3 regions of the Streptomyces sp. NPDC104381 genome follow, and region 1 is predicted to be linked to each of the others. Evidence: riboswitches for the same ligand, from Rfam matches in the RefSeq annotation. Region 1 holds a riboswitch; each other region holds the start of a gene.

The links. A riboswitch is a leader RNA that binds a small molecule or an ion and turns the genes downstream of it on or off. The one in region 1 is predicted to bind cyclic di-AMP.
Region 2: another riboswitch for cyclic di-AMP. It lies ahead of ACZ607_RS23740 (C40 family peptidase); the one in region 1 lies ahead of ACZ607_RS08590 (transglycosylase SLT domain-containing protein).
Region 3: another riboswitch for cyclic di-AMP. It lies ahead of ACZ607_RS31040 (LysM peptidoglycan-binding domain-containing protein); the one in region 1 lies ahead of ACZ607_RS08590 (transglycosylase SLT domain-containing protein).

What each region holds. Positions count from the first base shown of each region.
Region 1 is NZ_JBVJNK010000002.1:808,829-815,823, forward strand. Features, by position in the region: gene ACZ607_RS08580 (SIS domain-containing protein) at 1-871, shown strand, start outside; gene ACZ607_RS08585 (hypothetical protein) at 936-1,523, opposite strand; gene ACZ607_RS08590 (transglycosylase SLT domain-containing protein) at 1,729-2,577, opposite strand; cyclic di-AMP (ydaO/yuaA leader) riboswitch at 2,580-2,739, opposite strand; gene ACZ607_RS08595 (hypothetical protein) at 3,129-3,359, shown strand; gene ACZ607_RS08600 (TOBE domain-containing protein) at 3,509-3,904, shown strand; gene ACZ607_RS08605 (flavodoxin family protein) at 3,984-4,436, opposite strand; partial or broken gene ACZ607_RS08610 (heavy metal translocating P-type ATPase) at 4,525-6,795, opposite strand; gene ACZ607_RS08615 (hypothetical protein) at 6,982-6,995, shown strand, end outside.
Region 2 is NZ_JBVJNK010000006.1:556,575-563,569, forward strand. Features, by position in the region: gene ACZ607_RS23730 (C40 family peptidase) at 1-770, opposite strand, end outside; gene ACZ607_RS23735 (hypothetical protein) at 1,126-1,479, shown strand; gene ACZ607_RS23740 (C40 family peptidase) at 1,544-2,701, opposite strand; cyclic di-AMP (ydaO/yuaA leader) riboswitch at 2,700-2,861, opposite strand; gene pcrA (DNA helicase PcrA) at 3,119-5,557, shown strand; gene ACZ607_RS23750 (M23 family metallopeptidase) at 5,610-6,995, opposite strand, start outside.
Region 3 is NZ_JBVJNK010000010.1:161,018-168,012, reverse strand. Features, by position in the region: gene ACZ607_RS31060 (Ppx/GppA phosphatase family protein) at 1-630, opposite strand, end outside; gene ACZ607_RS31055 (DUF501 domain-containing protein) at 665-1,204, opposite strand; gene ACZ607_RS31050 (FtsB family cell division protein) at 1,293-1,763, opposite strand; gene eno (phosphopyruvate hydratase) at 1,858-3,144, opposite strand; gene ACZ607_RS31040 (LysM peptidoglycan-binding domain-containing protein) at 3,475-4,167, opposite strand; cyclic di-AMP (ydaO/yuaA leader) riboswitch at 4,168-4,336, opposite strand; gene ACZ607_RS31035 (transglycosylase family protein) at 4,627-5,586, opposite strand; gene ACZ607_RS31030 (cytochrome P450 family protein) at 5,692-6,987, opposite strand; gene ACZ607_RS31025 (nucleoside triphosphate pyrophosphohydrolase) at 6,984-6,995, opposite strand, start outside.

The DNA.
Region 1 (6,995 bases):
AGCCGGCCAGCCCGAGTGCTGGCGCCGTGCCGCCGAGGTGGCCCTCGACCGGAGCGCGGCCCTGCCCGCCGCGGGCGAGCGCGTCGCCGTCGTCGGCTGCGGCACGTCGTACTACATGGCGCAGGCGTACGCCTCGCTCCGCGAGGACTCGGGCCAGGGCGAGTCGGACGCGTACGCCGCCTCGGAGTTCCCCTTCGGGCGTACGTACGACCGGGTCGTCGCGCTGACCCGGTCGGGCACGACGACGGAGGTGCTCGGCCTGCTGTCCCGGCTGCGGGGCACCACCCGGACCACCGCCGTGACCGCCGACCCGGCGACCCCGGTGATGACGGCGGCCGACGACGTGGTCGTCCTGGACTTCGCCGACGAACGGTCCGTGGTCCAGACGAGGTTCGCGACCACCGCCCTGACCCTGTTCCGCGCCCATCTCGGGCTGCACACCGAGGACGTCGTACGGGACGCGGAGACCGCCCTCGCGGAACCCCTGCCCGAAGGGCTCCTGGACAGCACCCAGTTCAGCTTCCTGGGGCGCGGCTGGACGGTCGGGCTCGCCAACGAGGCGGCGCTGAAGATGAAGGAGGCGTCCCTGTCCTGGACCGAGTCGTATCCGGCGATGGAGTACCGGCACGGCCCCATCAGCATCGCCACGGCCGGGACGGCGACCTGGATGTTCGGCGCCGCTCCGGACGGGTTGCGGGAGCAGGTGCTGGCGACCGGGGCGCGCTGGGTGGAGAGCGGACTGGACCCGCTGGCCGATCTGGTGCGGGTCCAGCGGCTGGCGATCGCCCGCGCGGCGGCCCGGGGCCTGGACCCCGACCAGCCGCGCCATCTGACGCGGTCGGTCGTGCTCGGCACGGCGGCCGGCGCCTGAGCCGTCGCGGCATGCCGCGCACCGGGCCGGCGGGCGGCCCGGTGCGCGGAGGCGACCGGAGGGGTCAGGCCTCTTCGAAGTAGGCGTCCAGCGCCTCGTCGAGTTCCGCCGTCCATGTCTTGAGGTCGCCGCGGGCACCGGCCTCGACCTCGGCGTTGAACCACCGGCGGCTCGACAGGTGGACGGTCACGGTGAACCGGCGGCCGAAGCGGCCCGTCCTGACCTCGACCGCGCCGATCTCGGACCAGTCGAACTCCGCCTCCTGGTCGTCGAGCCGGAAGCGGACCCCCTCGGCGTCCACCCGGATGGACCCGCGCCGGTCACTGACCTCGAAGACGGGGCCGTCCTCGTCGCGGGCGCCCTCACGGGCGGCTTCGGGGGCCGCGCCGTCAGCCGGCGCCTCGTCGGCCGTGGCCGCGTCGTCGATCGCGGCCGCCGCCGAGCCGTCCACGTGCTCCTCGGCCGCCTCCGGGGCGAGCGCGCCCTCGGCGTCGGCCTCCGGTACCGCGTCGGCCGGCTCGGGCTTCCGGGGCGCCTCCTCCGCTTCCGCCTCCGTCCGCGCGGGGGCAGGGGCCGTCAGGCCGGGGATGTACGCCGGGTCGGTCCCCGCGGCGAACTCTGGCTTGGTGTTCGAATCTATGCGCTGCTCCACGGCGGGCAGTATGGACGACGAACCTGTACGAGACCAGTCAACCGGGTTCCGCCCGGCCTGTCGGCGGCCGGGACGGCGCGGTCACGGCACACGCGACGCCGTACAAACGGACGACGGGTGGTACGGGTTCCGCCGAACCCGTACCACCCGTCACTTCTGTCCCTCTGTCACACGCCGTGCGTCAGGGGTTCCGCCTCGCCGAGGCTCAGTAGGCCCCGAAGACGTTGTCGATGGAGCCGTACTTGTCCGCGGCGTAGTTGCACGCGGCCGTGATGTTGGCGACCGGGTCGTAGCTGTCCATCGACGTACCGGGCACGTGGTAGGCCTGGAAGGTCGGGTCGATGACCTGCAGCAGGCCCTTGGACGGGACGCCGTTGATCGCGTTGATGTCCCAGTTGTTGATGGCCTGGGGGTCACCCGCGGACTCGCGGATGATGTTGCGGTGGATGCCCTCGTAGGTGCCGGGGATGCCGTGCTCGGCCATGACGGCGAGCGACTCCTTGATCCAGCCGTCGAGGTCGTTCGTGTACGAGACCGGCTCGGCGGCAGGAGCGGTCTCGGCGGCGGGCGCGCCCTCCGCGGCGGCGGAGGTGCTCGTGCGCTCCGAACGGTCGGCGCGGTCGGCGCTCTGCTCGGCACGGTCGGAGGCCTTGGACTCGGCCTTGTCCGCGGACTTGTTCCCGGCCTTGCCACCGAGGGTCAGCTCGAGACCGGGGTGAATCAGGTCCGGGTTTCCGCCGACGGCCTTCTCGTTGGCCTCGTACAGGGCCTTCCAGCCACCGTTCACGGAATGCTCCCGAGCGATCTTCGCAAGGGTGTCACCCACGACCACGGAATACGAGGCGGGCTTGGACTTCTGCGCGGCAATTCCCTTGCCGGTCGCGGCAGTCGAGGTGGCGGCCTTTTCGACGGCGGCCGGCTGGGCCGGGGCGGCGAAGGCGCCGGTAGCGCCGATCACGGGGAGGGCCAGGGCGGCTCCACCCGTGGTCACGGCGATGATGCCGCGAGTCAGCGAACTGGTCCTGAAACGACGGTGCTTACCATTTTCGGGCATGCTGAATTCCTCTCCGTCGCCTGCGAAGTGAGCTGTCGGGTTCGGGCTGGAGATGCCCGGCCGCATGGGAATGCGACTTCACCCCGAGCCGCTCCGGAAACCGGATCGGCGCTTACTTGGGTCCCCCGCTCCTGCCGTACGAGAAGTGATCGGTCGGGTAACCGGACGGCGGCAGGATTCGGCGTTCCGCCCGGAGTGATGGTGACCGTAGGCGAGAAATAGGGAAAGGAACAAGCCTGGTTCGTTGATCACAATTCATTCGCAAGATCAATTCTTGTGAATTCATGTAATCCACCCCACATCGCGTCCGTCACTTCTCTTGGCACAGAAGGGAACCGACTGCCGCACCCCTGCGTCGGGGGCGCATAAGGTGACGCTGGTCACGGCGCCCGATTCGGGCGTTTTGCGCCCGAGCGAAGGCCCCAGGTCACACGAAATGGCCTTTTATGGATTACGGGATCAATTTCAAGAAACCGACTCAAACCGGGCATACGACTCACAAAAGGCGCTGGCGGGCATACCTGGAGCGTCCATGTGGAACCGATCCGGCTATGACTGAAAGCCCTCACGCCTCGGCCCCCCGGATCACCGTCCTGCCCGTCCAGCCCGGGGATCCGCCCTTCCGCGTCGTGGAGATCGACGGAGAGGTGATCGGAGGCGCGACCGACATGACGGACGTCCTGATCGCCGCCTCCGCGGCCGGAATCCAGGTCCATGACCTCGACGACCCGGCGGTCGTCCGCTGGGTGGGCGGGGGCAAGCTGACGTGGAAGCCGCGCTGAGCGGGCTCCGACGGCGGGCCACACACTGACGGCCTCCGCGCCCGGCCGCATGCACTCGGAGGATTCCCGCTCCGCCGACGGGCTCGCATATGCAAGGAGTTATACGAACTAAGCTTGCATATGCGAGAAGATCTCTTACCATGTCACGCATGCAGACCTACACCATCGGGCAGGCCGCGCGCCTCCTCGGCGTCAGCCCGGACACCGCACGACGCTGGGCGGACGCCGGCCGGGTGGCGACCCATCGCGACGAGGGCGGGCGCCGTCTCATCGACGGCCGTGATCTGGCGGCGTTCTCGATCGAGGTCGGCCAGAGCGGCGGCGGCGACGAGGAGGCCTCCTACACCTCGGCGCGCAACGCCTTCCCGGGCATCGTCACGGCCGTGAAGCTCGGCGACGTGGCCGCCCAGGTCGAGATCCAGGCCGGTCCGCACCGCCTCGTCTCGCTGCTGACCAGGGAAGCCGTGGAGGAGCTGGGGCTGGAGGTCGGCATCGAGGCGACGGCCCGCGTGAAGTCGACCAGCGTGCACATCGACCGCGCCTGAGTCGGGAGAGCCGCCGCCGCGGCTTTCGTACGGGCCACCGGGGAGCGGCGTGAACGGCTGCGCCCCCGTACCGGGCCCGTCAGTCCATCAGGCCGGCGGCGAGCGTCGCCCCCAGCTCCCAGCACGCCTCGGTGTCGGCCTTGCCCGGCTCACCGGTGACGGTCACGGCGTCGGCCGCACGGCGCCATCCGAGGCCCGTCGTGATCGCCTCGATGCCGCGTACGGCGCCGGTGACGTCGTTGCCGCCGTGCACGTAGTAGCCGAAGGGCCGGCCCTTCGTCGCGTCCAGGCACGGGTAGTAGACCTGGTCGAAGAAGTGTTTCAGGGCGCCGGACATGTACCCGAGGTTCGCCGGGGTGCCGAGCAGGAAGCCGTCGGCCGCCAGCACGTCGGACGCCGTGGCGGCGAGGGCCGCCCGCCGCACGACCCGTACGCCCTCGATGTCCTCCGTCGTCGCGCCGGACAGCACCGCTTCGAACAGTGCCTGGCAGTTGGGCGACGGGGTGTGATGCACGATCAGCAGAGTGGCCACGCCACCGAACCTACCCGTTGGCCGGGTCCCCCGCGCTGCTGGGGGACGCGGGCCCGTGGGCATGGGAGGAGGCGCGGGCGCCGTCCCGGTCGGCGGCGCGGAAGCCGCGCAGACGGAGGCTGTTGCCCACGACGAAGACCGACGAGAAGGCCATGGCCGCGCCCGCGATCATGGGGTTGAGCAGACCTGCCGCCGCGAGCGGGAGGGCGGCCACGTTGTAGGCGAAGGCCCAGAAGAGGTTCGAGCGGATCGTGCCCAGCGTGCGGCGGGAGAGCCGGATCGCGTCGGCGGCCACCCTCAGGTCCCCCCGTACGAGCGTCAGGTCGCCGGCCTCGATGGCGGCGTCCGTGCCCGTCCCCATGGACAGGCCCAGGTCGGCCTGGGCGAGCGCCGCGGCGTCGTTGACCCCGTCGCCGACCACGGCGACGGTGCGCCCCTCCGCCTGGAGCTTCCTGACGACCTCGGCCTTGTCCTGCGGCATGACCTCGGCGATGACCTGGTCGATGCCGACCTCGGCCGCGACGGACTCGGCGACCGCCTTGTTGTCGCCGGTCAGCAGGACGGGCGTCAGCCCGAGGGCGCGCAGCCGCCGGACGGCCTCGGCGCTGGTGTCCTTGACCGCGTCGGCGACCTCCAGGACCGCGCGCGCCTCGCCGTCCCAGGCGACCGCGATCACGGTGCGCCCGTTCTCCTCGGCCAGGTCCTTCGCCTTCCTCAGCTCGTCGGGGAGCCCGATGGCCCACTCGGCCAGCAGCTTCTCGCGGCCGACGAGCACCGCGTGGCCCTCGACGACGCCCTGGACACCGAGCCCGGGGGCGTTGGCGAAGTCCTCGGGCGTGGGCAGCGCGCCCACCTTGGCTGCGGCCCCCTCGGCGACGGCCCGGGCGATCGGGTGTTCGGAGGAGTGCTCCAACGCTCCGGCCAGGCGCAGCACTTCGGCCTCGTCCGTGGTCCCGGAGGCGTGGACCTTCAGCAGGGTCATCCGGCCCGTGGTGACGGTGCCCGTCTTGTCGAGGAGGATCGTGTCGGCCCTGCGGGTGTTCTCCAGGACCTCAGGTCCCTTGATCAGGATGCCGAGCTGGGCGCCGCGTCCGGTGCCGACCAGCAGGGCGGTGGGCGTGGCCAGCCCCAGGGCGCAGGGGCAGGCGATGATCAGTACGGCGACGGCGGCGGTGAAGGCCGCGGTGAGTCCGGCACCGGAGCCGAGCCAGAAGCCGAGGGTGGCGAGCGCCAGCCCGATGACGACCGGCACGAACACCGCGGAGATCCTGTCGGCCAGGCGCTGGGCGGCGGCCTTGCCGCTCTGGGCCTCTTCCACCAGCCTGGCCATCCGGGCCAGCTGGGTGTCGGCGCCGACCCTGGTGGCCTCGACGACCAGGCGGCCGCCGGCGTTGAGGGTCGCCCCGGTGACGGGGTCACCCACGGAGACCTCGACGGGCACCGACTCGCCGGTGAGCATCGACACGTCGACGGCGGAGGAGCCCTCGGACACGGTGCCGTCCGTGGCGATCTTCTCGCCGGGACGGACCAGGAAGCGGTCCCCGACCCGGAGGGCGGACGTGGGCAGGGTGACCTCACGGCCCTCGCGCACCACGGTGACCTCCTTGGCCCCCAGCTCCATCAGCGCCTTGAGGGCCGCGCCCGCCTTGCGCTTGGAGCGGGCCTCGAAGTACCGGCCGGCCAGGATGAAGGCCGTGACCCCGGCGGCGGCCTCCAGATAGATGTTCCCCGCCCCGTCACCCCGGCTGATGGTGAATTCGAAGGGGTGCGTCATGCCCGGCATTCCGGCCGTCCCGAAGAACAGCGCCCACAGTGACCACAGGAACGCGGCCGACGTGCCGACCGAGATCAGGGTGTCCATGGTGGCCGCGCCGTGCCTGGCGTTGGTCCAGGCGGCGCGGTGGAACGGCCAGGCGGCGTACGTGACGACCGGGGCGGCCAGGGTGAGGGAGAGCCACTGCCAGTACTCGAACTGGAGGGCCGGGATCATCGCCATCGCGATGACCGGCGCGGCGAGCAGGACCGCGGTGACGAGGCGCTGGCGCAGGGAGCGCAGTTCGCCGTCGGCGCGCGCGTCCTCGCCCCCGGCCGCGGCGGGTGCCCCGGTTTCCCCGGGGTCGGGGCGGGGCGGGGCCGGCGGCCGGGCGGTGTAGCCGGTCGCCTCGACCGTGGCGATCAGATCGTCGACCGAGACGTCCGCGGCGAACGCGACCCTCGCCTTCTCCGTGGCGTAGTTGACGGTGGCCTCGACCCCCTCCATGCGGTTGAGCTTCTTCTCGATCCGCGCCGCGCACGAAGCGCAGGTCATGCCGCCGATGGCGAGCTCGACCCGGGCGGCGCCGGGGGTGGTTGGAGTCATTGCCTGCTCCTCGTCCGAACGGGACCCAGTATACCCCTCACGGGTATCCATCTCTTGATCCAGGTATACCCCCCACCCGTATACATTTCAAGTCCCGTCAGCATCTCTTGCGTATACCCCCTTAGGGTATACGTTGGAGGTGTCGGACCGTCGCCGGCCTCCGCTCAGGAAGCAACAGGAGCAGTCATGAACCCCGCCGT
Region 2 (6,995 bases), on a different contig from region 1:
TTGCCGAGCGCCCCGTACGCGAAGTCGACGGCCTGCGCGGCACGGGCGTTGGGGGCGGCCACGGAACCGCGCGGGACGCCCCGGTCGGCGCGTACGGCGCTGCCGCCGTGCGCGGCGTCGGCCGAGCGCTCGTAGCCGGCGCGCTGCTCGGCGGTGAGGGTGGCCAGGAGCTTCCTGGCGTCGGCGAGCTTGGTGCGGACCGCGTCCTTGTGCTTCCGCAGGTCGGCCCGGCGGGACGCGAGGACCGCGAGCTCGTCCTCGGCGCGGGCGCGGAGCTGGGCGATGTCGCTGATCTGCCGGCGTACGCCGTTGAGGGCGCCGGCCTGACGGTCGCCCGCCCGGTCCTCGTAGGAGGCGCGCTCCAGATACTGGTCGGGGTCGGAGGAGAGCGCCAGCCGGACGGCGGGGTCGATGCCCGCGCTGCGGTACTGCGCGGTGGCGTACGAGCCGAGGGTGTCGCGGGCGGCGTTGAGGCGCTCGGTCCTGCGGGCGGCCTCGTCGCGCAGGGCGTCGAGGGACTTCTCGGAGGCGGCGGCCTCCTCCTTCGCGCCGTTGTACTTCTCGGTGGCCACCTCGGCGTCGTGGTACAGCCGGTCCACCTTGGCCTCGACCTGGGCCGGGGTGAGCCGGGGGTCGGCCTGGGCGGCACCGTCGAGAGCGGTCGCGGTCGCCGCCCCGGCGAGGGCGAGGGTGGCTGCGGTGCGGGCAGCAGGTCCGGTGAACAGACGCTGCTTGGGCTTGCGGTGAGCGGCTTTCCGATCGGCGGCCACGGGGGTGGTGCGTCCTTCCGTTCGACTGCCCGTCGGTGGGTGCCGCGGGCCCGCCGGGGTCCGGCGGCGGGCCACCACAGGGGGGAGTGGCCCGCCGCCGGATTCCTGGCGGGGCGACCGGGGAACCGCCCGGTACGGGGGCGGTCGTGCAGATCCGGTCACCTGGGAGGGACGCTAAACCCGGCGCACGGGGAAGAGGTGTAATGACAGCTATTGCCCTCATATGCTGTTTCGCTTACGCAGGATGACCGGGAAAATCAACCGGAGTCCGGCAATCCGTGCAGACCCGGGTTCAACTCATCGGTAAGTCGTACCTGGCCGAAAGTGGTGATATGGCCGTGGCTAGGCTGCGGCCATGGACGTACTCATCAATGTCTTCGTGGCCCTGCACATCATCGGAATCGCCTCCCTGCTGGGCGGCTTTCTGACCCAGATGAAGGCCATGGGGGCGGGCACGGCCCGCTTCGTCCCGGCGATGCTGCACGGCGCGCTCACCATGCTCGTCACGGGTGTCGCCCTGGTCGGGCTCAACCAGGCCGACGACCAGAGCGTGAACAACATCAAGATCGGCGTGAAGCTGCTGGTCCTGATCGTGATCCTGGCGCTCGTCTATGTGAAGCGGGACGAGGAGACGGTGGACAAGGGCGCGTTCGCCGCGGTCGGCGGACTGACGGTCGCCAACATCTTCATCGCCACGCTCTGGACCTGAGCGGGACGGGCGGGCACCGGAGCCGTGGCCCCGGTGCCCGCCCGCCTGCGGTGCTCCCCGGGTGTTACGCGGGGCGCACGCTGCCGTAGATCGGCATGTAGTAGATCGACTCCTCGCGGACGTTCGCGCCCGGCTTCGGTGCGTGGATCATCATGCCGTCGCCCTTGTAGATGCCGACGTGGCTGATGTCGTCGTAGAAGAAGACGAGGTCCCCCGGCTTCAGATCGGCCGTGGCCACCCGGGTGCCGACCTCGACCTGGTCCCAGGTGGTCCGCGGCAGATCGACGCCCGCCTCCTTCCAGGCGGCCTGGGTGAGCCCCGAGCAGTCGTACGAGGACGGGCCCGTCGCCCCCCAGACGTACGGCTTGCCGATCTGGGCGCGGGCGAACGCCAGGACCTTCTCGGCCTTCGAGGCGTAGCCGCTGTCGGAGCCCGTGCCGGAGCCGGTCCCCGTGCCGGAGCCGGCCCCCTCCTTCGCGGCTTCGTCCTTCGCGGCCTGCTCGGCCTTCGCCTTCTCGGCCTGCTGCCGGGCCAGCTCCTCGGCCTTGCGCTTGGCCTCGGCCTCCTTCTTGCGCTCCAGCTCCGCGAGCCGCGCCTTCTCCTCGGCGGTCAGCTTCGACAGCAGCGAGCGCGCCTCGGTGAGCTTCGTCTGCACCTGCTGCTTGCTGGTGCGCAGCGAGGCCTGCGACTCGGTGAGCGTCTCCAGGCTCTTCGTCGCCTCGACGCGCTTCGCCGCCGCCTCCTTCTGCTGCGTACGGAAGTCGGCGACCGCCTTCTGCTGCTGGCTGGTCATCCGGGCCATCAGCTGGTCCTGGTCGAAGTACGACTGCGGGTCGTCCGCGAGGAAGAACGTCGCCGTCGGCGCGATCGCGCCGGTGCGGTACTGCGCGGCGGCGTAGCCGCCCAGCTCGCGCCGCGTCTCGTTGAGCTTGTCCGCCCGCTTCGCCGCCGCCTCCAGCAGTGCGTCGACCTTGGAGCGCTGCGCGGCCGACGCGCTCTTCGCCTTGTTGTACTGCTGCGTCGCGGTGCCGGCCTGCCGGTAGAGGGCGTCGACCTTCTTCTGTACTTCCTCGATGCTGGGCTTGGGCTCGGCGGGGGCGGCCGTGGCGCTCTGCGTGGAGAGCAGGGTGACGGAGGCGAGCGCCGCGGTCGTGAGACCGACGGCGGGGGTGGTGGTGCGCACACGGGTGCGCGGCTTGCGATGCGACGCCAAGGCCGGCATCTCCTTCCGTGGACCGCCTACCGGGTTAGCTGTCGGGTTCGGGCGGAACGGAAGGCTGCCCTACGGTCCGGTGGAGACGGACCGATTCACCCCGGTGCTGCGTGTGGGTCCCCGGTTCCGGGCGCCCTTCGTGGGCGTACGGATTCGGCGGGGGCGCCCGTGCGGCGCGGTTCGCCTCAAGGGGGTACGGGGCACCCGTCGGAGCACGCTAACCAACCCGTGGTGTGCCTGTGAAGGTTGATGTGCGATATGCCCGATACATTTTCGTGACCTTTTCCGCGCGGAGGTCCGCATGGCCGGAAGCGGCCCTGGGATCTCACGTTCCGTGGGTGGATCGTTCCGTTCCGCGCACGGTCCCGGACCGTTGTCGCCGATGCGGCCCGGGCTGTCAGTGAGGCCGCCTAGACTCGTGAGGCGATGAGCAGCCTCTTTGACGACAGTTTCCTGACCGGCCTCCAGCAAGCGGAGGACGGCCCCCCGCCGCCCCCTGAGGAGCACGCGCCCGAGGCGGTGCCGGAGGGCCTCTTCGAGGACGTCTTCGACGCGCCTCCGCCGCCGCGCGACGCCCACTACCGCGACGGCGCCCCGCGCCCCGTCATCGACTCCGCCGCGCTGCTCGACGGGCTGAACACCGAGCAGCGCGCCGCCGTCGTGCACGCCGGGTCCCCGCTGCTCATCGTCGCCGGGGCCGGTTCGGGCAAGACCCGGGTGCTCACCCACCGGATCGCCCACCTCCTGGCCGAGCGCGGGGTGCACCCCGGGCAGATCCTCGCGATCACCTTCACCAACAAGGCCGCCGGCGAGATGAAGGAGCGCGTCGAGGGCCTCGTGGGCCCGCGCGCCAACGCCATGTGGGTCATGACGTTCCACAGCGCCTGCGTGCGGATCCTGCGCCGCGAGTCGAAGCGGCTGGGCTTCACCTCGTCGTTCTCGATCTACGACGCCGCCGACTCCAAGCGGCTGATGGCGCTGGTCTGCCGTGATCTGGACCTCGACCCGAAGCGCTACCCGCCGAAGTCGTTCACGGCGAAGGTCTCGAACCTGAAGAACGAGCTGATCGACGAGGAGACGTTCGCCGGGCAGGCCGCCGACGGCTTCGAGAAGACGCTGGCCCAGGCCTACGCGCTCTACCAGGCGCGGCTGCGCGAGGCCAACGCCCTGGACTTCGACGACATCATCATGACGGCGGTGCACCTGCTCCAGGCGTTCCCCGATGTCGCCGAGCACTACCGCCGGCGCTTCCGGCACGTCCTCGTCGACGAGTACCAGGACACCAACCACGCCCAGTACACCCTGGTGCGCGAGCTGGTGGGCCCGGCCGGCGAGCAGGACGCCCCCGGTGAGCTGTGCGTCGTCGGTGACGCGGACCAGTCGATCTACGCCTTCCGCGGCGCGACCATCCGCAACATCCTCCAGTTCGAGGAGGACTATCCGGACGCGACGACGATCATGCTGGAGCAGAACTACCGCTCCACCCAGACGATCCTCTCCGCGGCCAACGCCGTCATCGAGCGCAACGAGAGCCGCCGCCCCAAGAACCTCTGGACGAACGCGGGCACGGGCACCCGGATCGCCGGGTACGTCGCGGACACCGAGCACGACGAGGCGCAGTTCGTCGCCGACGAGATCGACCGGCTGACGGACGCGGGGGACGCGAAGGCGGGCGACGTCGCCGTCTTCTACCGTACGAACGCCCAGTCCCGTGTCTTCGAAGAGATCTTCATCCGCGTCGGCCTGCCCTACAAGGTCGTCGGTGGAGTGCGCTTCTACGAGCGCAAGGAGGTCAGGGACGTCCTGGCCTACCTCCGGGTGCTGTCCAACCCCGAGGACACGGTCCCGCTGCGCCGCATCCTCAACGTGCCCAAGCGCGGCATCGGCGACCGGGCCGAGGCCATGATCGACGCCCTCTCGATGCGCGAGAAGATCTCGTTCCCGCAGGCGCTGCGCCGCGTCGACGAGGCGTACGGGATGGCGGCCCGGTCGGCGAACGCCGTGAAGCGGTTCAACACGCTGATGGAGGAGCTCCGCACGATCGTGGAGTCCGGAGCGGGGCCGGCGGTCGTGGTCGAGGCCGTCATGGAGCGGACCGGCTACCTCGCCGAGCTGCAGGCGTCCACCGATCCGCAGGACGAGACCCGTATCGAGAACCTCCAGGAGCTCGCCTCCGTCGCTCTCGAATTCGAGCAGGAGCGGGCGGAGGACGAGGGGGCCGACACGCTCGCCGAGTTCCTGGAGAAGGTCGCGCTCGTCGCCGACGCCGACCAGATCCCGGACGAGGACGAGGACGGCTCCGGTGTCGTCACGCTGATGACGCTGCACACCGCCAAGGGCCTCGAATTCCCCGTGGTGTTCCTGACCGGCATGGAGGACGGCGTCTTCCCGCACATGCGCGCGCTCGGCCAGGTGAAGGAGCTGGAGGAGGAGCGCCGGCTCGCCTACGTGGGCATCACGCGCGCCCGTGAGCGCCTGTATCTGACCAGGGCGGCGATGCGGAGTGCGTGGGGACAGCCCTCGTACAATCCGCCGTCGCGGTTCCTGGAGGAGATCCCGGACCAGCACCTGGACTGGAAGCGCAAGGGGCCCATGGCCGCCTCGGCGGGACCGACGTCCGGCATCACGTCGTCGCTGTCCTCGTCGCGCTCGAAGTCCGGGCCGTCGGGGTTCGCGACCCGGCGCACCTCGGAGAAGCCGGTGGTCACGCTGGTGGTCGGGGACCGGGTCACGCACGACCAGTTCGGCCTGGGCACGGTGACGGCGGTCGAGGGCTTCGGCGACCAGGCCAAGGCGACGGTCGACTTCGGGGACGAGCGGCCCAAGAAGCTCCTGCTGCGCTACGCGCCGGTCGAGAAGCTCTGAACCGGCCGGCCGCCACACGGGGTGTTCCCCCGGTGTGGCGGCCGGTCCGGAATCAGTTCGGGTCGATGCCGTGGCTGCGGAGCCAGGGCATGGGGTCGATCGCCGAGCCGCCGCCGGGCCGCACCTCGAAGTGCAGGTGCGGGCCGGTGGAGTTGCCGGAGCTCCCCGAGTAGGCGATGACGTCGCCGGCCTTGACGGAGCCCGAGCGGATCTTCGTGGTGCTGAGGTGGCAGTACCACGTCTCGGTGCCGTCGGCCGCAGTGACGATGGCCATGTTCCCGTAGGCGCTGTTCCACTGGGTGCGGACCGTGCCGTCGGTCGCGGCCATGACGGGGGTGCCGTAGGAGACGGGGAAGTCGATGCCCGTGTGGACGGACATCCAGTTCACCCCGGCCTGGCCGTAGGTGGCGCTGAGGCCGTGCTGCTTCACGGGCAGCATGAACTTGGGGCGCAGCGCCTCGCGGCGAGCGGCCTCCTCCTCGCGCTTCTTCTTGTCGGCGGCCTGACGCTCCTTCAGGTCGATGCGCTCCTGGGTGCGGCTGGCGCGGTCGGCGAAGTTCTCGGCGTCGGCGCTGAGGTTGGCGAGCTGGGTGTCCAGCTTGTTGTTGGCCACGGCCGGCTTGACCGTGTCGGCGGCCGCCATGGACGTGGTCTCGTCCTTCGCCTCCTCGGTCCCGCCGACGCCGCTCACCGAGGCTGCGGCGATCCCGGCGACGCTCATGACACAGGCCGAGGGCACGGCGACGGTGAGGAGCGCGGAACGCTTGGCGGGAGTACGGCGCCGGCCCCGGCCGCCACGCGGGGCGGCGGAGCGGCCCACGGGGTGTGCGGACGCCGCCAGGGAGGGGGACACGGTGGTCGTGTCGCCGAGGGGGTCGAGCACGTCCGACATCGGCTCGTTCTCGCCGTCGGCCTCATGGCTCCCGGCGTACGGGGCCGCCTGCGCGGCGCCGTCCTCGGGGATCCCGGCGTGGTCGTGGGAACCGGAGGAGTCCTGGGCGCCGACGGAGTCGTGGAGATCGGCGGAGTCGCGGAGGTCGGAGGTGTCGCGGAGGTCGGCGGAGTCGTGGAGATCGTGCGAGCCGGCTCCGTCGAGGGAGGCGAACTCGGCCGTCCCGTACGGCTCGAAGGGCGCGGACCCGTGTTCGTACGAGGTGTACGACGTCTGTTCGGGGGCGTACGCGGCGTTCTCGGGCGTGGCGCCGGTGTTCCAGGCGGTCGCGTCGTAGGTGCCGGTCTCGGGGGTCGCGTAGCTCTCGTACCCCGCGGTCTCGAAGACCGGAGCGGTGTACGTGCCGGTGGCGTAGGCCGTGCTGTCGAACGTGGCGGTGGGGAAGGCTCCCGTGTCGCCCGTCGCCCACTGGCCGGTGTGGTCCGCCTGGCCGGTGTGGTCCGTGTGGCCCGTGGTGTCCCAGCCGGTGGTGTCCCACTGGCCCGT
Region 3 (6,995 bases), on a different contig from region 1:
CGAGGCGATCGGCACGCTCTCCTCGGCGAGGTCCAGGGCGGCCCCGATGTCCGCGCGGATCGCGGCGATCGCCTCGGGCGTCGGCGGGTCCACCACGGCCCCGTCCACGACGAGATGACGCTCGGTCAGGCGCACGCAGCCGATGTCCACGGACCGGGCGGCGCGCACCCGGTCGTCACCGACGACGAACTCCGTGGAACCGCCGCCGATGTCCACGACGAGGTACGGCTTCTCCAGGTGGTCGGCGCCCACCAGTTCCTTGGTGGCGCCGTCGAAGGAGAGCTGCGCCTCCTGGTCCCCGGTGACGACCTCGGGCTCGACGCCCAGGATGTCCAGGACGCCCCGGACGAACGTGTCGCTGTTCTCCGCGTCACGGGAGGCGGACGTGGCGACGAAACGGATCCGCTCGGCGCCGAGATCCTCGATCGAGGCCGCGTAGGCACGGCAGGCGTCGAGGGTGCGCCCGATCGCCTCGGGGGCCAGCCGGCCCGTACGGTCGACGCCCTGGCCGAGCCGGACGATCTCCATCCGCCGGTCGAGCTCGGTGAACCCGCCGGTGGCGGGGTCCACGTCGGCGACGAGCAGACGGATGGAGTTGGTACCGCAGTCGATGGCGGCAACGCGGGTCATGGGGCTCCTGTGGTCGTACGTGTACCGGGCGGGGTCACGCGTCGGTGCCGGCGTCCGGTCCGCACGGCGTGACGCACGGTCCCTTCGCCCACCACTCCGGCAGCATCGCGATGGCCTCGTCGCCCAGCGGGTTCACCCCGGGGCCCGCCGCCAGCGAGTGGCCGACCAGGACGTGCAGGCACTTCACGCGGTCCGGCATGCCGCCCGCGCTGGGGAATCCCTCCAGGACCTCGATGGCGTCACGGCGCGCGATGTAGTCCTCGTGCGCGGCCCGGTAGGCGGCGGCCAGCTCCGGGTCCGTCGTGAGCCGCTCGGTCATCTCCTTCATGACCCCGTTGGCCTCCAGCGTGCCGATCGCGGACGCGGCACGCGGGCACGTCAGGTAGTACGTCGTCGGGAACGGCGTGCCGTCCTCCAGGCGGGGCTGGGTCTCGACCACGTCCGGATTGCCGCAGGGGCAGCGGTGCGCGATGGCGCGCAGCCCACGCGGCGGCCGGCCGAGCTGGAGCTCGAACGCGGCGATGTCCGCAGCGGTGGGCGTGGTGGATTCGGTCTGCGGAGGGGGCGTGTCCATGCCTGCCTTGAATGTCATCGGTCGGACTGTATGAATCGGTACGGGAAGCGGACCCGGTACGGATACCGGGTCCGGCGCGGGAACGGGGTCATTCGCGGTCCGCGCTGTCGACACCGTCCCAGAGGTTCGAGTGCCAGGGCCGCCCGGTCGCCCCGGGCTCTCCCTTGCGCTCCTCGGCCGCGTCCGGGTCGACCACCGTATAACCGGTCTCGCCGGGCAGCACGTAGTGGAGGTGCTGGCGCGCGAGACGGCGGACGTACGCGTCGTCCTTGAGCCGCGCCTTCTCGTCGCGCAGCTCCTCGGTCCGCTGGTGGGCCTCCCGGGAGAGCCTCTCCTGATCGGCGATCTGGTCGCGCTGGGAGATGTACTGCCGCATGGGGTACGCGAGCGCGACCACCAGGGAGCAGACGATCAGCGCCAGGAACGCGGCCCGGCCGGTGAGCCGTGAACGGCGGGCCTGGCGGCGGTTCTGGGACCGGTAGACGCGGGCCGCCGTCTGCTCACCGAGCAGCCGCAGCCTGGTCGCGGTGGAGAACCGGTCGCGGTCCTTCCCGGCCATGTCTCACGCCTCCCCGTTACGCACGTCCGTCCCCGCACACGGTACGGGACCGGATGCGGGGACGGACGGAGGCTGGTGCTCCGGACTCGGGCTGTCAGCCCTCGAAGCGGAACCGCGGGAACGCCGAACGGCCGGCGTACACCGCGGCGTCGTCGAGGATCTCCTCGATGCGCAGCAGCTGGTTGTACTTGGCGACGCGGTCCGAGCGGGCCGGGGCGCCGGTCTTGATCTGGCCGCAGTTCACCGCGACGGCGAGGTCGGCGATGGTGACGTCCTCGGTCTCACCGGAGCGGTGGGACATCATGCACTTGAAGCCGTTGCGCTGGGCCAGCTCCACGGCGTCGAGGGTCTCGGTCAGCGAACCGATCTGGTTGACCTTGACGAGCAGGGCGTTGGCCGAGCCCTCCTCGATGCCACGGGTGAGGCGCTCGGGGTTGGTGACGAACAGGTCGTCACCGACGATCTGCACCTTGGAGCCGAGCTTGTCGGTGATGACCTTCCAGCCGGCCCAGTCGTCCTCGTACAGCGGGTCCTCGATGGAGACCAGCGGGTACGCGGAGACGAGCTCCTCGTAGTACTCGGTCATCTCGGCGGCCGAGCGGGACTTGCCCTCGAACTCGTAGACGCCGTCCTTGTAGAACTCGGACGCGGCGACGTCGAGCGCGAGCGCGATGTCGCGGCCCGGGACGTAACCGGCCTCCTTGACGGCCTCGAGGATGAGGTCGAGGGCGGCGCGGTTGGACTCGAGGTTGGGGGCGAAGCCGCCCTCGTCACCGAGACCGGTGGACAGGCCCTTGGTCTTCAGGACCTTCTTCAGCGTGTGGTAGATCTCCGCGCCCCAGCGAAGGGCCTCGGAGAAGGACTCGGCGCCGATCGGCGCGATCATGAACTCCTGGATGTCCACGTTGGAGTCGGCGTGCGAGCCGCCGTTCAGGATGTTCATCATCGGAACGGGCAGCAGGTGCGCGTTCGGGCCGCCGAGGTAGCGGAAGAGCGGGAGGTCGGACGCCTCGGACGCGGCGTGCGCCACGGCCAGCGAGACACCGAGGATGGCGTTGGCACCGAGGGAGCCCTTGTTCTCGGTGGCGTCCAGGTCGAACATCGCCTGGTCGATGAGGCGCTGCTCGGTGGCGTCGTAGCCGACGAGCTCCGGGCCGATCTGCTCGATCACGGCGAGGACGGCCTTCTCGACGCCCTTGCCCTGGTAACGGTTGGGGTCCCCGTCGCGAAGCTCGATGGCCTCGAACGCACCGGTGGAGGCGCCGGACGGAACAGCAGCACGTCCCGTGCTGCCGTCGTCGAGGCCAACCTCGACCTCGACCGTGGGGTTGCCCCGGGAGTCGAGGATTTCCCTGGCTACGACGACGTCGATGGACGGCACGAGGCATCTCCTTCTGGGATCTGACACTGGTTGTGCAGGGTCACTGTGGCCTTGCGCCACGAGCCTAACCGGCTCGGCACGCTCCGTCGGCCGTCCGCCCGTCCCCTGGGACGAAAAAGGACCCAAGGACCTGCATTCCGGGCAAAGCTCCAGAAATCTACTGGCGAGTAACCACAACTGTTGAACACTCACCTTCACGGCGAGCCCGCGAACGGCCCCCGGCCGGGGCGTCCCCGGGAGGGTCCGGACACGGCCCGGCCCGGCGCGCGGGGGGTCTGCGCGCCGGGCCCGGCCTCCGGGGCAGGAGGAGCGCCCCGGGGGTGTTTCCGACTACTTCAGGTGGAGCTGCTGGCCCGGGAAGATCAGGTCGGCCTCGTCGACGATGTCGTCGTTCAGCTTGAACAGCTTCTCCCAGCCGCCCTTGACCTTCTTCGCCTCGGCGATCTTGCTGAGGGTGTCGCCGGCCTTGACCTTGTACTCGCCGTCGCCCTTCTCGACCTTCTCGCCGGTCGGGGTGGTGACGGTCTTCTCGGGGGCCGTGCGCTTCTCGCTGCGCGTGGTGGGCTGCTCGGCCTTGCGCTCCGGAGCGGCCTGCGGGTCGGTGTCGCCGTTCTTCGACGCGCCGGTGTCGACGCCCGGGTCCACACCGTCGTTCGTCAGCCCGCCGGCCCCGGCGCAGGACCAGGCACCCGGGCCCTGAAGGTCGAGGAGCTTCTCGGCGGCGGCTATCTGCTGGTCCTTGGAGGCCAGGTCGGCGCGGGCGGCGTACTGCGTGCCGCCGGCGGCGGCCCAGCTGGACTGCGAGAACTGCAGACCGCCGTAGTAGCCGTTGCCGGTGTTGATGGACCAGTTGCCACCGGACTCGCACTGGGCGACAGCGTCCCAGGTGTCGACGGAGGCGGCGGAAGCGCCGGTCGCGCCCATCAGCGGCACGGCGACGGCGGCACCGGTGACACCGGCCAGGGTCGCGATGCGGACGGCCTTGGACGGGCGACGGTGCTTGCCCTTGCTGGAAAGCAGCATGGTTCTCCTCACCGACGCCTACGAGGTGAGCTGTCGGGTTCGGGCTGTGAGTGGCCCGGTCGCCCTACTCGCGGACGACTTCACCCCAAGCCGTACACGGCCCGTCTTCCGACGGCCGGGTCCGGCACTTACCTGGGTCCCCCGCTCCTGCCTACGGCGCTTTACGCGTCGGTCCCCTTCGGCCGACGGCAGGATTCGGCGTGACGGTCGAAGGTGCCCGCGGTGCGAGCGGCTCCGACCGTAAACACACGCAACCCCCACATTCAAAGATGGACATAACGGCCAATCAGCCCGTACCGGTTCGACGTGAAGGTTCGTTTTCGCAGGTCGGAGCCAATATGGACGGATCGGACGGACCGACCGCAGGAGTTGAAGCAAAGAGACCCATGTCTCACTTACGCATAAGTGGACATAGGCCTCTGAACTACCCCTGTTTTCGGGGCGTTTTCCCGCTTTTGATCAGTTGGCGGCGGCGGTCTCCGCCGAGTCGCCCTGCGCGTCGGACCCGAGGCCCAGGAGGTCCAGGCTCTGGCCGGGAAGGATCAGGTCGGGGTCGGAGCCCAGCTCGTCCTTGTTGGCCTCGTAGAGCGCCGGCCAGCCGCCGTCGAGGTCCTGCGCGTCGGCGATCGACCAGAGGTTGTCGCCTTCGCGGACGGTGTACGTGCCCTCCGCGCCCTGACGTGCCTCGGACTCACCGCGCGAGGCGTGGCGGCCGGACTCGCGCCCCTCGTCCAGGTCCGCTCCCGCGCTCGTCTCGGGGGCGGGCGTGCCCCGGTGCTTGCCGCCCGTCCCGCCGTCGCCCCGGGAGGCGCCGGACGTCCCGGAGGGCTCGGGGGTCGGGGTGGCGGACGGCGACGCGTCCGTGTCGTCGTCCTGGCCGGCCGTGTCGTCGGCCTCGTCGGACGGAGCCTTCGATCCGGACGAGGGCGTGTCGGACGGCGTCGCGGTGTCCGAGGGCTCGGCGGAAGGGGTCTCGGACGGGGTCGCGGTGTCGGAGGGCTCCGCGGACGGCTCGCCGCCCGGGTCGACGCCCGGCAGCGTGCCGTCCAGGGCGAGCCCGGAGATCACCGCGCAGCTCGGCCATGCCTGCGGTCCCTTGTCGTCCAGGACCTTCTCCGCGACCGCGATCTGCTGCGAGCGGCTGGCCAGGTCGGCCCGGGGGGCGTAGGCCGTGCCGCCGTACGCCGACCACGTGTCCTGCGAGAACTGCAGACCGCCGTAGTAGCCGTTGCCGAGGTCGGCACTCCACATGCCGCCGCTCTCGCATTCGGCGACCCTGTCCCAGGTGGACGCGTCGGCGGCCTGCGCGCCGCCGGCGCCGAGCAGCGGGATGGCGATGGCCGATCCGGTGACGCCTGCGGCGACGACGATGGCGGGTGCCTGGCGAGGGCGGCGGTGTCTGCCGGTCGCGGAGCCCATGGGGTTGCCTTCCGTGTGACTGACTTGTGACGGGTGAGTCGAACGGTGAACCTAGCCCTACTCGAACGTGTGTCACAAGTCGATGCAGCAGAGATCACGTGAAAGTCACAGAGTTGACAGGCTGTCACCTTTTTCGGCGGGCTCCCCGGGACCGAACTCCACGGGAAGCGTGCGCAGTCCACGCATGATGAGTCCGCCGCGCCAGCGCAAATCGGCAGGATCCGCAGCGAGCCGCAGGTCGGGGAGGCGTCTCAGCAGGGTCGCCAGCGCCACCTGGCCCTCCAGCCGGGCCAGCGGAGCCCCCAGGCAGTAGTGGATGCCGTGCCCGTATCCGAGATGCTGATTGTCACTGCGTGCGAGATCCAGGGTGTCCGCATCCTGGAATCGCTCCGGGTCCCGGTCGGCGGCGGCCAGCACCACGAGGACGGGGTCGCCGGCCGCGATGTCCTGCCCTCCCAGGGTCACGGGCTCGGTGGCGTAGCGCCAGGTCGCGAGCTCCACCGGGCCGTCGTAGCGCAGCAGCTCCTCGATGCCCGTGGCGAGCAGGTCCGTCTCCCCGGCGGCCAACGAGCGCTCCAGGCGCTCGCGCTGGGACGGGTTGCGCAGCAGGGCGTAGGTGCCGTTGCCGATGAGGTTCACCGTCGTCTCGAAACCGGCGAAGAGGAGGATGAAGGCCATGGCCGCGGCCTCGTTCTCGCTGAGGTGCTCGCCGTGGTCGCTCGCCCGGATGAGCCCGGAGATCAGGTCGTCGCCGGGATTCTCCCTCTTACGGTGGATGAGTTCGGCGAGATAGCCGCGCATCTTCTTGACCGACCGGGCCACCCCGCCGCGTGGCCCGCCGCCGTGCCGGATCATCATGCCCGCCCAGTCGCGGAAGTCGTCCTGGTCCTCCCGGGGCACCCCCAGCAGGTCGCAGATCGCGTAGATGGGCAGGGGGAACGCGAAGTCGTGGATCAGGTCCGCCTTCCCCTCCTCGGCGAAGCCGTCGATGAGGCGGTCCGTCAGCTCCTGCACGCGCGGCGCGAACTCCGCGACCCGGCGCGGGGTGAACGCCTTGGACACGAGCCGGCGCAGCCGGGTGTGGTCCGGGGGGTCGATGTTCAGCAGATGCGTCATCAGCTCGGCCTTGCGCTCGCCCGGGATGCCCGTCTTGCCCTTGGCGTTCGCGGAGCCCGCGTGGTGGGCCGGGTTCTTGGAGAGCCGGGTGTCGGCGAGGGCCTGCCGGGCGTCGCCGTACCGGGTCACCAGCCAGGCCTCGACCCCGCTGGGCAGCTTCGTGCGGTGCACGGGGCTGTGCTCGCGGAGCCAGGCGTAGGCGGGGTACGGGTCGGTGGCGAACTCCCAGGTGAAGAGTTCGGGTGCTGCGTCGGGCGCGGGGTCCGCCCCGGGGCTGTCGTTCACTCCTCGAC